DNA from 2 places in the Pseudovibrio sp. SCP20 genome. Region 2 is predicted to be linked to the other one. Evidence: predicted binding sites of a transcription regulator. Region 2 holds the regulator's gene; the other holds the start of a gene.

Region 1 (7,626 bases), 140 kb from region 2:
AATTGGCAGGCAGCCGTCGAAGTATGGGGTGTTTTCTTCCCATTCTTTAAAAGATGTTTTCTCGCCGCCGATCAGCGCGTCGATGAAGGCTTCATACTGCTCTTTGTCCATCGGGCAGTTGATGTAGTCTTTGCCAGTGCCGCCCGGACCAACTTTGTCGTAACGCGACTGGTACCACGCCTTGTCCATGTTGATGGACTCAGTGTGGATGATAGGTGCGATCGCATCAAAGAAGGCGAGGGAGTCTTCGCCGGTTGCTTTCAGGATCTGCTCGGACAGTGCTGGGGAGGTCAGCGGGCCGGTTGCCAGGATAACCTGACCGTTGTCAGCTGACGGGATCTCAGTCACTTCTTCGCGGATGATCTCGACGTTCTCGTGGCCTTCCAGTGCAGCCTGGACTGCTTCGGAGAAACCATCACGATCCACGGCCAGAGCGCCGCCCGCAGGTACCTTGTTGGCATCTGCTGATTTCATGATCAAAGAGCCAGCTGCGCGCAGTTCTGCATGGAGCAGGCCAACGGCGTTGTTTTCGGCATCGTCAGAACGGAATGAGTTGGAGCACACCAGTTCTGCCAGGCCGTCTGTTTTGTGAGCGTCGGTCTCACGGGTCGGGCGCATTTCGTGCAGAACGACCTTGAGGCCTTTTTCTGCAATCTGCCATGCTGCTTCGGAGCCTGCCAGGCCGCCACCAACCACGTGTATGGGTTGCTTCGTCATTTCCTATCCAATCGACTGGGCTTCTGTTGCGCTAAAGCGTCCATGGAAGCCTAAGTGTTTATCGCTTGCGAATTGCTTAGCCTCTGAACTTGCTCAGTTCAATCATTTAGGCCATCAATCTTCCATGGTTGTGCAAAGTGATTCACATAAACACATGTATTTTTCAAATAAGAAATTCAAGAAGGTTTCTCGGGGCTTAGTGCTTGCAATTGCTGCAGTTGGGCTAAGTGCCTGCATGAGCCAGATTAATCGGCCGACGAGCACCTGGTATGCCCAGATGGGCGGTATCGAAAATAAGGGTGACACACTTTACATCTGCCATGGGTTTGGATGCGAGTATCGAACTGCTGTCACCTTTAGCCAGAAAGACCAGCGCCGCCTTCGCGCCATCCTGAAGCGGGGCAGTCGTAGTCCTGAAGCAGAGCGCGCGGCAATTTCCAAGGCAGTGCAGTGGCAGGAAAAGCGTGTGGGCCCCGTGGTTGGCTCTTCCAACGATATTGGCGGGCTGGACATGAGCAACGGCAATGTCCGCGGGCAGATGGATTGCATTGATGAGGCGACCAACACCACCAGCCTGCTGGCTTATGCAGGTTCACAAGGGTGGTTGAAGTACCACCGCGTGGCGCGTCCGGCTTCCCGTGGCTTCTTCTTTGATGGCAAATACCCGCATGCGTCTGCTGTTGTTGTTGACACGACAACAGATATTCCATGGGTGGTGGACAGCTGGCGTTTGAGTAACGGTGAACCGCCGGACATTTTGCACATGTCCAGATGGTTGACGATGACCAGTGCGGATCTGGTGAAGCCAGTGACCAAGTAAGTCTGGTTCACTCTCAAAACTGAGAGCAAAAGAATGAGAGCGTATCAGCACAGCTGGTGCGCTTTTTCTTTATTGTGTGCTGATTGGGAAGTCGTCTGGGCGATCAGTGAAAAACAGGGCCCTAAAACAGCTAACGCCCGTCGATGGGAGGAACGACGGGCGAAGCTAGTAAACAGAGAACTGGGAGGAAATCTCTGTTTTGAAACCATCAAGCGGCTTGGGAGGAGGTGCCACTTGAGGATTGTATGTTAGGCTGCCGAGGTTTGATTGGGAGGAGTTCCTCAGCGGCCTTGAGTTGATTTATACAAAAGACTTTCCGATTGTGCATCACATCATTTCGCATGTCCGATATGCAAAAAATGCATGGCATTGTGGCGAATGATGGCGCTAACACTCCTCAAAACGACATAAATGCCAAGAAGTGCGATTGTGCGTCGCAGCAATTTTGTGATCTGCGGCACAAATCTGCATACCTGAAAAGCTGAAAGGCCGGTTTTCAGGCACTTAGAGCTAAAAATTTAATCATATTTCAAGGAGTAAGGCGCTTTGAGCCGATGTCGCAGACAAAGGTGCGTGCATTGGCAACTTATGCCATTGGAGTGAGGTGAGCGGCTCTGCGTGCGCAAAATGTGCAAAAGAAAAGGCCGGGACAGTGCCCGGCCTTTGGATAACTATTCTGCTGCGTCCAGTTTGTTGGCGCTTCGTCGATCAAACAGTTCTTTGAGGAACTGACCGGTATAGCTTTCCGGCACCTCTGCAACGTCCCTTGGGCGACCGGTTGCCACGATGGTGCCGCCACCATCGCCGCCTTCTGGACCAAGGTCGAGAATCCAGTCGGCAGTACGGATCACTTCCAGATTGTGTTCAATCACAAGCACCGTGTTGCCCTGATCTACGAGTTCGTGAAGAACATCGAGCAGTTTGGCGACATCATGGAAGTGCAGGCCGGTTGTTGGCTCATCCAGAATGTAAAGCGTGCGGCCTGTGGAGCGCTTGGAAAGCTCTTTTGCCAGTTTCACGCGCTGCGCTTCACCGCCAGACAAAGTGGTTGCCTGTTGGCCAACCTTGATGTAGCCGAGGCCAACGCGGGCGAGGGTTTCCATTTTATCGCGGATGGATGGCACGGCGGAGAAGAAGCCAGCTGCTTCCTCAACAGTCATATCCAGAACATCTGCAATGGATTTTCCTTTGAACTGAACTTCCAGCGTCTCGCGATTGTAGCGTTTGCCTTTACAGACATCACACGTGACGTACACATCCGGCAGGAAGTGCATTTCAATCTTGATGACACCGTCACCCTGACATGCCTCACAGCGTCCGCCTTTCACGTTGAAGGAGAAGCGGCCTGGCGCATAACCACGTGCTTTTGCTTCCGGCATGCCTGCGAACCACTCGCGGATCGGCGTGAAGGCGCCGGTGTAGGTGGCCGGGTTAGAGCGTGGGGTTCTGCCAATTGGAGACTGGTCGATGTCGATGACTTTATCCAGTCGCTCCAGACCTTCGATACGGTCATGCGGAGCAGGGTTGTCGCGCGCACCGTTGAGGCGACGAGCGGTTGCCTTGTAGACGGTATCGATCAGGAAGGTGGATTTGCCACCGCCGGACACACCTGTCACACAGCTGAATGTACCAAGCGGGATGCTTGCGTCGACTTCTTTCAGGTTGTTGCCGCGGGCGCCGAAGACCTTGATCTGACGGTTCTTGTCAATCTTGCGTGGCTCATCCGGCTGCGGGATGCTCATTTTGCCGGAAAGGTACTTACCAGTGAGAGAGGCAGGGTTGGCCATCACTTCTTCTGGTGTACCTTGTGCAACCACCTGGCCGCCATGAATACCAGCGCCCGGTCCCACATCCACCACATGGTCAGCTGTGAGAACGGCGTCTTCGTCGTGTTCAACCACGATGACGGTGTTGCCCAGATTACGCAGGTGTTTCAGCGTTTCCAGCAGACGTGCGTTGTCGCGCTGGTGGAGGCCGATGGATGGTTCGTCCAAAACATAAAGAACGCCGGTGAGGCCGGAACCAATCTGAGATGCAAGACGGATACGCTGGCTTTCGCCACCTGATAGGGTGCCGGAGGAGCGGTCCATGGAGAGATACTCAAGACCAACGTCATTGAGGAACTTCAGGCGCTCACGGATTTCCTTCAGGATGCGATAGGCGATCTCGTTCTGTTTGTCTGAGAGCTTCTCTTCGATGCTGGAGAACCAGTCGTGTGCTGTTTTGATGGAGAGTGCGGTGATCTCGCCAATGTGGCGGTCTGCAATCTTCACGCACAGCGCTTCTGGTTTTAGGCGGTAGCCATTGCAGGCGTCACAGGCGTGGTCGGATTGGTAACGGGACAGCTCATCGCGCACCATTTGGGAATCGGTTTCACGCCAGCGGCGTTCGATGTTGCCGACGACGCCTTCAAACGGCTTTTCTGTTTTGTAGGAACGGGTGCCGTCATCATAGACGAACTGCACTTTGGTTTTGCCTGTGCCAAACAGGACCGCATTGCGGAAATCTTCTGGCAGTTCCTTCCAGGCTTTGGTCATTGGCTGTTTGTAGTGCTTGGCCAGCGCTTCCAAGGTCTGGGTGTAATAAGGAGAGGTGGAACCGGTTTTGGACCACGGCAGGATTGCGCCGCCGCGCAAAGACAAGGACTGATCCGGCACAACAAGTTCAGCTTCAAACGCCAGTTTGGTGCCCAGACCGTCACAGGTCGGACAGGCGCCGAACGGGTTGTTGAATGAGAACAGACGCGGTTCAATCTCAGGAATCGTAAAGCCGGAGACCGGGCAGGCGAACTTTTCTGAAAAGACGATTTGCTTGGCTTTGCCTTTTTCGTCCTTCTGATCGGCAAACTCAATTGTTGCCAGGCCTTCGGCCAGTTCCAGAGCTGTTTCCAGAGAATCTGCGAGGCGGCCAGTCATGTCTTCACGCACGACAACACGGTCAACGACCACATCAATGTCGTGCTTGAATTTCTTATCCAGTGCTGGCGCATCAGCGATTTCGTAGTACTCGCCATCAATTTTGACGCGCTGAAAGCCCTTTTTCATGAGCTCGGCGAGCTCTTTTCTATACTCCCCTTTGCGGCCACGCACGATTGGGGCCAGCAGGTAAAGGCGTGTGCCTTCGTCCAGCATCAAGACGCGATCGACCATCTGAGAGACGGTCTGGCTTTCAATCGGAAGACCGGTTGCCGGGGAGTATGGGATGCCAACACGCGCAAACAGAAGGCGCATGTAATCGTAGATCTCAGTCACCGTGCCCACGGTGGAGCGTGGGTTTTTGGAGGTCGTCTTCTGCTCGATGGAGATGGCTGGAGACAGGCCGTCGATCTGATCAACATCCGGTTTCTGCATCATTTCAAGGAACTGGCGGGCGTAAGCGCTCAGGCTTTCAACGTAGCGGCGCTGCCCTTCAGCGTAGATGGTGTCAAAGGCGAGGGAGGATTTGCCTGAGCCGGACAGGCCGGTCATGACGATCAGGCTATCGCGTGGAAGGTCCAGATCCACATTTTTCAAGTTATGTTCGCGTGCGCCGCGTACAGTAATCTGCTTCATTAGATCAGCGCGCGTGGAATTGTTTTCGATGTCATGTGTTGGCGACTTCGCCATGGAACTGTCCTTTATCACGGATGCCGAGTTCGCATATAAAAAGCAAAACAGGTCAAGGCGCGATCCTCAAAATGAAGGAGAATGTGCGCTGGAAATCAGGTGGAACATAAACGGAACAATTTTAAGGAGCAAGCCTTTTTGAGTTCGCTCTCGGAAAATTGTCCTTTAGAAAAATTGAGAGTTGAACTTGGCGGTTTCACAAGGCATTGTACTGGAACAAATATAGAACGAGTGGAGAGCCTTGCTTCCTGACGCCTGATATTCAAAGGGAAAGCCTCGGAAATGTGGACAACCGAGGCCGCTTTTGCGAAAGCCTGTTTGATTTGTAGAGCGCGGAGCATAGGTTACTTGCCAACTTAACCTGCTCAGCTATGAGTTGGTTCAGATTTAGGAGTAATTCAATGGCCGGTAGCGTCAATAAAGTCATTTTGGTTGGAAACTTGGGCGCAGATCCGGAAATTCGCCGTACGCAGGATGGTCGTCCGATCGTCAACTTGCGCATCGCGACTTCCGAAAGCTGGCGTGATCGCAACAGCGGCGAGCGTCGTGAACGTACTGAATGGCACCGCGTTGTTGTGTTTAATGAAGGCCTTGCAAAGGTTGCTGAGCAATACCTGCGCAAAGGTTCCAAGGTTTACATCGAAGGTCAGCTGCAGACCCGCAAATGGCAGGACCAAAGCGGTCAGGACAAGTATTCTACCGAGATTGTTCTGCAGGGCTTCAATTCTACGCTGACCATGCTTGATGGTCGCGGTGAAGGCGGCGGTATGGGTGGCCAGGGTGGTCAGTCCGGCGGCGGCTTTGGCGGCGGCGGTGGTGGCTACGACCAGGGCGGTGGCTTTGGTGGCGGTGGCAACCAGGGCGGTGGCTTCGGCGGAAGCGGCGGCGGTGGACAGGCTCCATCCGGCGGTTTCGGCGGCGGAATGGACGACGAAATCCCGTTCTAAGCCAAGCGCGATATTCTTTAAGGCCCGGTGTGAGTGCGAGCTCATTGCCGGGCTTTTTTGTTAGCCGCAGTTTATGAGAGTGCGCAGCTTCTCTCAGCTTGGGAGCTGATAGAGTTAGACTTGCAGGGTAGGAGGTCGCTAGAGCAGAGACGCTTTGTATGCATTTATGCAGACGAAGCCATTTGCTTGCAGATCTTATCACAATGTAAGGAAGAGAAATGGCACGCCCAAGGGGAATCGAACCCCTGTTTCCGCCGTGAAAGGGCGGCGTCCTAACCGCTAGACGATGGGCGCACTCTACAGCGTTTTCGCCGTGCGGCGCGCTGTGTGAGGAGGCTTATAGGTTTTCACTAGGATAATGTCTAGTGCTTAAAATTTTATAATTCAAACAATCCACAAATATGAGGATGGCATATACTTTTCTTAATTATGCTTTGATTTCAGCGCCTCAATGCTGATTGAGGCGCTGCATCAGATCCTCTGGGATTACCAGCTTCCGGTGTTGCCCATGGAGAGCCATGGTTCGGCTGGCTCAAGATTTCCGCCTTTTTGTAGCAGTTCGATGGAAATGCCATCTGGAGAAACGATGAATGCCATGCGGCCGTCACGTGGTGGGCGGTTGATGGTGATGCCAGCCGCCTGCAGTTTTTCGCAGGTCTCATAGATGTTATCGACTTCATAGGCGAGGTGGCCGAAGTTGCGGCCGCCGGTGTATTCCTCCGGGTCCCAGTTATAAGTCAGTTCCAGCGCAGGAGCAGAAGAAGCGTTGAAGGCTTCTTTATCTTCAGGTGCAGCAAGGAACACCAATGTGAAACGGCCTGCCTCACTTTCGTGGCGGCGTACTTCTTCCAGTCCGAAAATGGTGCAGTAGAAGTTAAGTGACTCATCCAGATCTTTGACCCGGACCATGGTGTGCAGATAACGCATGTCGAACTCTTTCTTATAGGGGTGGCTCTCAGAACAGGAGCCAGCGGAGGTTGAAGTTGAGCGAAGCTAGCGTGAAAAATGATAAAGGGAAAGGGTGCCTAGTATTTCTGATTTGGGAATATACAAGGTACGCTTCGCAGTAGTGTGTATCCGATGAAGTGGTGGGCTTTCGAAAGTAACACGGGGTTTCATGGGATAAAATCTTCAGTAGTGTTAGCTATACCCCCTCCAAACTTCAGGTAAATGGTGTTGATAGGACAACACTAACCAAATCAATGGGGGATCATTTAGCTCTTTGTTAATTTTTTACCTTCTTGGCGTCGGGCGTGATGATATTCTTTTCGTGGAATCAAGTGGCGTTCGGTTCGAAATGGACGCTACATTTCAGATGCGGCAAATTTCGGGGCATTCATCATGGTGGTAAAAACGGCGCCTCAGGTAGGCTCTGTCGAGGACCTGGTTGACGATACAGCCTTAGATGTTCTTCAGGTAGCAGGAACAATCAAGTGGTTTGATATTGGGAAAGGCTATGGTTTTGTAGAGCCGGAAGACGATCTGCCTGACGTCTTGCTGCATGTTACATGCTTGCGCAGAGACGGGTATCAGACTG
Region 2 (7,626 bases):
GACCTTCATGACAGAGTCAGAGAACGCTCAGCGCATCAACACCCAGCTGACAGGCGCACTGGAAAGCTCATTGCTTAACCAGTTCATCAACCAGCTGGAACAGACTGAAGGCGTCCTCATAAATCAGGCAGTCTTCAATCAGTTGACCGGCCTGGATCGCCAGTAGACAAAACCTTGTCGAAAACAAGCCCGCCACACTTTTAAGTGTGGCGGGCTTTTGTTTATCTCCTAGACAGCCCTCCTAAAGCTATCTAATAGTTAGCCTTTGTGTACATTAAGGAATTACCTGAGGGATTGAGGGAGTTTTCGCCGTGAGCAATTTGAAAAATCTCATTGGAATTGTCGCTGACGGCAACGCACTGGACCGGTCTCAGGCCCGTGAGGCATTCGAGATCATCATGTCAGGCGCCGCAACTCCTGCTCAGATTGGAGGTTTCCTGATGGCCCTGCGCTTGCGCGGCGAAACCATCGACGAAATCTCCGCAGCAGTCGAGACCATGCGCGCCAAGATGATCCCGGTAAAGGCACCAGACCACGCCATCGACATTGTTGGCACTGGCGGTGATGCATCCGGCTCCTACAACATCTCAACCTGCACAGCGATTGTGGTCGCAGGCTGCGGCGTAACAATTGCCAAACACGGCAACCGTTCCCTCTCCTCCAAATCAGGCTCTGCTGAAGCGCTGGCTGAACTGGGCATCAATCTGGATCTGGACGCAAACGGCATCAGTCATTGCATCCACGAGGCCGGCATCGGCTTCATGTTCGCGCCAAACCACCATAAAGCCATGCGCCACGTTGGCCCGGCTCGCATCGAACTCGGCACCAGAACCATCTTCAACTTGCTCGGCCCTCTCGCCAACCCGGCAGGCGCAAAGCGCCAGATGACCGGCGTGTTCGCACAGCAATGGGTTGAGCCGCTCGCCAACACCCTGAAAGAATTAGGTACAGAGAAAGCCTGGATCGTCAACGGCTCCGATGGCATGGATGAAATCACCACGACCGGAACGACCTTTGTCGCCGAACTGAAAAACGGCAGCATCAACACCTTCACCATCTCACCAGAAGATGCAGGCTTGCCTGTTGCAAAGACGGAAGATCTGAAGGGTGGCGATCCAAAAGAGAACGCTCAAGCCCTGCGAGAAGTACTGCAAGGCGCCAAGAACGCGTACCGCGATATCGTCCTGCTCAACTCCGCAGCGTCCCTGATCGTTGCTGATAAAGTCTCCACCCTCACAGACGGTGTAGAGATGGCTGCACAGGCAATCGATACAGGTACCGCCCTTTCCCGACTGGACAAACTTGTTGAAGCCTCCGACGCTGCAACAGCTGCTAACATGAAACTCTAAGACCACGGATCCCATGTCAGATATCCTTAAGAAAATCGAAGCTTACAAACGTGAAGAGATTGCCGCTGCAAAAGCGCAAACTTCTCTGGCTGATCTGGATGCGGCGATCAAGGCAGCAACTCCAACCCGCGGCTTCGCAAACGCACTGAAAGCAAAGCATGCAAACGGTGAGTACGCGCTGATCGCTGAGGTAAAAAAAGCCAGCCCGTCCAAAGGCCTGATCCGCGCGGACTTTAACCCGCCCGCACTCGCAAAAGCCTATGAAAAAGGTGGCGCGGCCTGTTTGTCCGTACTGACCGACACACCGTCCTTCCAGGGCAAGCCAGAGTACCTCGTCGCAGCCCGCAATGAAGTCTCCCTGCCAGTCCTGCGCAAAGACTTTCTTTACGACACCTATCAGGTGCATGAGGCCCGCGCTTGGGGTGCAGACTGTATCCTTATCATCATGGCAGCCGTTGATGATGCATTGGCCAAAGAGCTGGAAGACACAGCTTTTGAGCTTGGAATGGATGCACTGATTGAGGTGCATGATGAGGCTGAGCTGAAACGCGCGCTGAAGCTCACCTCACCACTCGTCGGCATCAACAACCGCAACCTGAAAACATTCGAGACATCGCTGGAGACCAGTGAACGTCTTGCCCCATTGATCCCGCAAGACCGGATCATCGTGGGCGAAAGCGGCCTGTTTACTCCCGAAGATCTTTCCCGCATGGAAAAATCCGGCATCTCCACCTTCCTCATCGGTGAAAGCCTGATGCGGCAGGACGATTTAGAGAACGCCACCAAAGCGCTGCTTAAACGCTAAGAAAATCAACAGCCTGCAAAAGGCAATGACCTGAACAAACTGTGTCCAGAGGCAAGAAAATGTCAGAACTTTCTCCAAAACTCACTCACCTTGATGACAGTGGTGCGGCTCATATGGTCGACATCTCGGAGAAAGAGGTCACCTCACGCATCGCCCGCGCTGGCGGTCAGGTGAAGATGCAGCGTGAGACTCTGGACATGATCCTTTCCGGCAATGCCAAGAAAGGCGACGTACTGGCAACGGCGCGCATCGCCGGCATCATGGCTGCCAAGCGCACCCATGAGCTGATCCCGTTGTGTCATCCGCTGGCTCTTTCCAAGGTACAGGTGGACTTCACACCAAACCCGGAGCTGCCGGGCATTGAGATTGAAGTCTTCGCAAAGGTCTCTGGTCAGACTGGCATTGAGATGGAAGCGCTGACAGCTGCTTCTGTTGCGTGCCTGACGATCTACGATATGGCCAAAGCCGTTGATCGTTCCATGGAGATTGGTGAGATTCGCCTGCTGGAGAAAAAGGGTGGTAAGTCCGGTCACTATCTGGCTGAGGAGGATAACTCCAAATGAGCCTGATCAGCATCGAAGAAGCACTCGACCGCCTCCTCAAGGACGTAAACCCAACCGCAAGCGAAAGCTTACCGCTTCTGGAAGCAGGCGAACGCGTGTTGGCACAAGATGTTGCCGCAACCCGGACCCAACCTCCGTTCTCCGCCTCCGCAATGGATGGTTATGCTGTAAAAGCAGCTGACACAGAAGATCCTGAGCGCGCACTAAAGGTTATCGGTGAAGTCGCTGCCGGGCATAACTTCGACGGCACACTGCAAGACGGCGAAGCCCTGCGTATCTTCACAGGTGCACCGGTCCCAGCTGGTGCGGATGCGATCCTGATGCAGGAAAATGCCCGCCGCGACGGGGATAACCTGTTCTGCCAAGAGAGCGTAACTGTTGGCAAGTTCATCCGCCCTGCCGGACTGGACTTCCAAGAAGGCCAGATCCTCCTCAAAGCAGGCGCCCCACTCGGCTTCCGCGAGCTTTCCCTTGCAGGCGCGATGAACCACGCAAGTTTGCCGGTGCGCAAGAAGCCGGTTGTCGCCATCCTCGCAAACGGAGACGAGCTTGTTGAACCGGGTCAGACACCGGGCCCGAATCAAATCATCGCTTCCAACCAGGTCGGCATCGCAGAGTTTGTGAAAAACTGCGGCGGTATCCCAATGATGCTGGGCATCGCCCCGGACCAGCCTGAAGAAATCACAGCTCGCGTCAAGCAGGCAATTGAGGCCAAAGCCGATGTTCTGGTCACGCTCGGCGGCGCATCTGTTGGCGACCACGACCTCATTCAGGACGTGCTCGGAGCAGAAGGCATGGAGCTCGGCTTCTGGCGAATTGCCATGCGTCCGGGCAAACCACTCATGGCAGGCGCTCTTGGCCCGATGAAAGTCCTCGGCCTGCCGGGCAATCCGGTATCAAGTCTTGTCTGCGCCCTCCTCTTCCTTGGACCTCTCCTCGACAAAATGCTGGGCCGCACAGTAGCTTTGGCAAATCAAGGCGTTACCAAAGCCACGCTGACCGCTGACCTGCCTGCAAACGACCTGCGTCAGGACTACCTGCGCGCCAGCCTGAGCACCGACGCGCAAGGCAATCTGACAACCGAGCCGTTTGGTAAGCAGGATTCCTCAATGCTTGCACTGCTCACCAAAGCAGACGCTCTGATTGTTCGCCCGCCACACGCACCGGCTGCATCGGCAGGCGAAAAAGTTGAGCTTCTCAAGCTACGCTAAATCCGAAAGACGAGAGTGGACAACCCCTGTCCACTCACCCATCAAAATCCAATTCCCCCAGTTCTAGCAGGGCTTAAACGCAACAAACCCATTGCAGAACACAATGAGAACAGGTAGAGTACGTTCGTGTTTTGTCCTCCCAATCGCAGAAGTTGAAGTCTTTCAGCTTGTTGGGAATGCAAATCAACGAATGGTCATCTCCGGAACCGGAGAGTATGGCCGCTCACTTTCAATCTGCGCTTAGGAGCGAACGGGGATAAAAGATGCTTACACAGAAGCAACACGAGCTTTTGATGTTCATCCATCAACGCTTGAAGGAAGCAGGTGTTCCACCCTCCTTCGATGAGATGAAGGACGCGCTGGACCTCCGTTCCAAATCCGGCATTCACCGGCTGATCACAGCTCTGGAAGAGCGCGGCTTCATTCGCCGCCTGCCAAATAGAGCCCGAGCGCTGGAAATCCTCAAGCTGCCTGAATCCATTGCACCCGGCCTGAAGCCTGCGGCCAAGGAAAAGGGCTTTGCGCCTGAGGTCATTGAAGGCTCGCTGAGCAAGAAGGTCGCCACGCCGCCCCCACCACGCACACCGTCTCCTGACGAAGTGCCAACGCTGGAAATCCCGGTGATGGGCCGCATTGCAGCGGGTGTACCAATCGAAGCAATCCAGCATCAGAGCCATTCCATTGCAATGCCTGCAGACCTGATGGGCCGCGGTGAACACTACGCGCTGGAAGTCAAAGGTGACTCCATGATCGACGCAGGCATCTTCGACGGGGATACAGTGCTGATTAAACGCGGCGACACTGCGGATAACGGTGAAATCGTCGTGGCGCTGATCGATGATGAGGAAGCAACCCTGAAACGCCTGCGCAAAAAAGGTGCCTCAGTCGCGCTTGAAGCGGCCAACCCCGCCTACGAAACTCGCATCTTCGGCCCGGGGCGCGTCCGCATTCAGGGCAAGATGATTGCGCTCTTCCGCCGCTATTAAAGCGCTGGTTGCTATAGGCAATTTAGGATTCCAAGGTCTGCGCTGAGCATCATATGCCCAGCGCACTTTTTTTATTTTATGCCCGTTTTCCGCTTGGTCTGACAACCAGATGTAAACCGAGCCTCGTTCTCCAAAAGTCTTCTGATCCAAAACCAGCTCAGCATTGCAGCTGAAAGGGGCTTGAGCTTGGGTCACTATGATGGATGCCAGCTGACAATCAGCCTCCAGAACGCCCTCCACCTTCGACTGCGCCAGAATGACTGACGGCCTTTGCTCCCCTCCACCGCCCATCGCTCCGTGCGGGTATAACGCCAACACACAGCCCTCCTCATCACAGGAACGGTCTGCTGCCCGCGTTTTATGCTCTTTGAAGGAGTTCGCAGAGTATCCCCCTACCCGCAGCAGGCTATCAGCAGCGAACGACATACGTGAAGATGTGAGGCGGAAGGACCCGTCCTCACCATAAAACCCGATATGCTTACCTGCATCGGCAATCATCACATCAGGTGGCTGTTCCACCACAAAGCCTATGAGGCCCGCTGCAAATGCTGGTACGGAAAGCCATTTCAGACGCAGCGGCATGATGCAGAGTGTGATACTTGCAAGGATCACCAACAGGTAACCAGAGACACTGGCAACACCCAGATTGGTGAGCCCATCACTCAGCGCGCTCACCCAGTAGGCTGCCTTCAGCACCAGAGATAACCCCACCTCCATGCCCTGCAGAAAGAACGCATCAGCGCCAAGTGGGATCGTGAGCAGGGCAAGCAGGCCAAGGGGCATAACCACAAAGGTCACCAGCGGCATGGCCAGCACGTTACCAACCACCCCATAGGGTGCGATCTGCTCAAAGTGCATTGCAGCAATTGGAGCGGTTGCGGCGCCTGCGATCAGGGAGGTCATTGCACAGGCAAAAAGCCACTTTGCGGGCTTTCTGAGAGTGCGCAGAACACTAGATTTCCCTTTTAAAACATAGGTTTCCCGATCGTCCCGAAGCCAGTCTTTGCCAAAGGAGTAAGCTGTCAGCAATGCGAGGACGGCGATGAAGGACATTTGGAAGCCCGGGGATAAGATCTCCTCTGGACGCAGGCTTAAAAGGAGGAGGCAGGCGAGAGCAAGTCCGCGCAGGCTGAACGCACGGCGACCAAGCAGTCCAGCGCATAAGATCAGCACCGCCATCATGTAAGCCCGCTGTGTGGCGACAGAAGTCCCTGACAAACTGAGATAAACCGTTGCCGCAATCAACGCGGCGATACTAGCGTAAACGTGAATATGTCCCTTCAAAGCAAGGCTTTGACTAAGAGACAGAACCAGCCGCGCCGCGAGGAAAACCAGAGAGGTCACCAGCCCCATATGCATACCGGAAATAGCGAGGACATGTGCGAGGCCGGCGTTGCGCAGGGCGTCTTTATCAGCGGAAGCCAGATAGTCCCGTTTACCTACAAGGAGAGCAACAGCAAAAGCACTTTCTGGCGAATAATCCAACACCCGCCGGATGCGTCCAGCGATACTGCTTCGTATCGTATCCACATGCTGCAGAAATCCAGTGCCCCCATCACGGGTGAGCACAACAGGCCTGGAAAGCGCATAACCAACCGCGCCGATCCCGTCAAAAAACGCAGTTCGGGCAAAATCATAGCCGCCGGGTCGCACAGCCCCACCAGGCGGCAGAAGACGCGCCTTCAGCTGCATCTTATCCCCCATCACCGGAGCTTCTTTCATCCCTTTCAGGCTAAGCCGGATTTTGTAGTAAAGCGGAGTTGTCCCCCTCTTGGAATGTTCCAGCACCTCTCCGAGGATCACAGAGTAAGAGTGCTGCCCAGACTGCTTGAGACCGGTGACAACTCCCTCCACCTTCCGCGTAACAGGACGCTCCAGCGGGTCGCCGCGCGCAAATTCCACGCGCAAATCCGAGAGAAAAAAGCCGAGCGCAAAAAACAAAAGCGCTGTAATACCGATCGTAGACCGCCCACGCTTCATTCTGCGAAAAACAAACAATCCCAATAAGATAGCGGAAAGTCCGCTTAAAACACTGTAAGGCTCGGCAGGCAGCGAAAAATATACCAGTACGCCCGCCATATGGCTCAGCGCATACCATACAATGCCCTGCCCGCGATCCCAATCCTGAGAGAGAGCCGTGCGGGCATAACTTATTACCGCCGGCCAATCCGGCCTCACTATCCAGAAAAATGCAGCACGAATGGCCAACGCAGCCGCAACACATCGCTCCCACACCCCAACACGCTGATTTCCCTCATGAAAGCACTCAGTTGCGTTACTATGTGCGTTTTTTGCGTTGATTTGCGTTTTTCTGCGTTGCTGTGTTCTCACAGGCTCCAGAACATCCTCAGCGGGCAACAGATCCCCCTCAAAGGCTGAGGAAGAAAACTTATCCCCCTTCAGGCAAAGCGCGTCTATTCTGGGAGCCGAACCACCAGATTGCGTCTTGTCTGAGGATGATTGCCCCTCGCGCACCCTTAAGTCCCTTTCTGCCACTTGGGAACTTTTCAATGCTATGGTACACAGCCCGCAGAGATACGGCGCCCCGCCGTAATTACCCCAAACTATTCGAAGTAACTTGAAACTTTTCCGGACGAGCTATGACTAAACCTGTCGTCACGCGCTTTGCGCCTTCTCCTACCGGCTACCTGCATATTGGTGGCGCCCGTACAGCCCTGTTCAACTGGCTGCTGGCTAAACACAGCGGCGGCA

The links. The regulator LexA, encoded in region 2, represses DNA repair genes until DNA is damaged. The targets are predictions, from matches to a motif close to TGTTCNNNNTGTGTTCNG.
Region 1: uvrA (excinuclease ABC subunit UvrA) is a predicted target of LexA. The motif match lies at 5,355-5,372, and genes of this name have one in related genera.

The regions. Positions count from the first base shown of each region.
Region 1 is NZ_JBYMDH010000001.1:1,376,786-1,384,411, reverse strand. Features, by position in the region: gene trmFO (methylenetetrahydrofolate--tRNA-(uracil(54)-C(5))-methyltransferase (FADH(2)-oxidizing) TrmFO) at 1-717, opposite strand, end outside; gene AC3CB2_RS06085 (hypothetical protein) at 953-1,537, shown strand; gene uvrA (excinuclease ABC subunit UvrA) at 2,209-5,142, opposite strand; gene AC3CB2_RS06075 (single-stranded DNA-binding protein) at 5,544-6,089, shown strand; tRNA gene AC3CB2_RS06070 (tRNA-Glu) at 6,309-6,383, opposite strand; gene AC3CB2_RS06065 (VOC family protein) at 6,576-7,016, opposite strand; gene AC3CB2_RS06060 (cold-shock protein) at 7,431-7,626, shown strand, end outside.
Region 2 is NZ_JBYMDH010000001.1:1,518,512-1,526,137, forward strand. Features, by position in the region: gene AC3CB2_RS06635 (SurA N-terminal domain-containing protein) at 1-166, shown strand, start outside; gene trpD (anthranilate phosphoribosyltransferase) at 312-1,349, shown strand; gene trpC (indole-3-glycerol phosphate synthase TrpC) at 1,363-2,154, shown strand; gene moaC (cyclic pyranopterin monophosphate synthase MoaC) at 2,214-2,717, shown strand; gene AC3CB2_RS06655 (molybdopterin molybdotransferase MoeA) at 2,714-3,928, shown strand; gene lexA (transcriptional repressor LexA) at 4,192-4,914, shown strand; gene AC3CB2_RS06665 (ComEC/Rec2 family competence protein) at 4,810-6,993, opposite strand; gene gltX (glutamate--tRNA ligase) at 7,515-7,626, shown strand, end outside.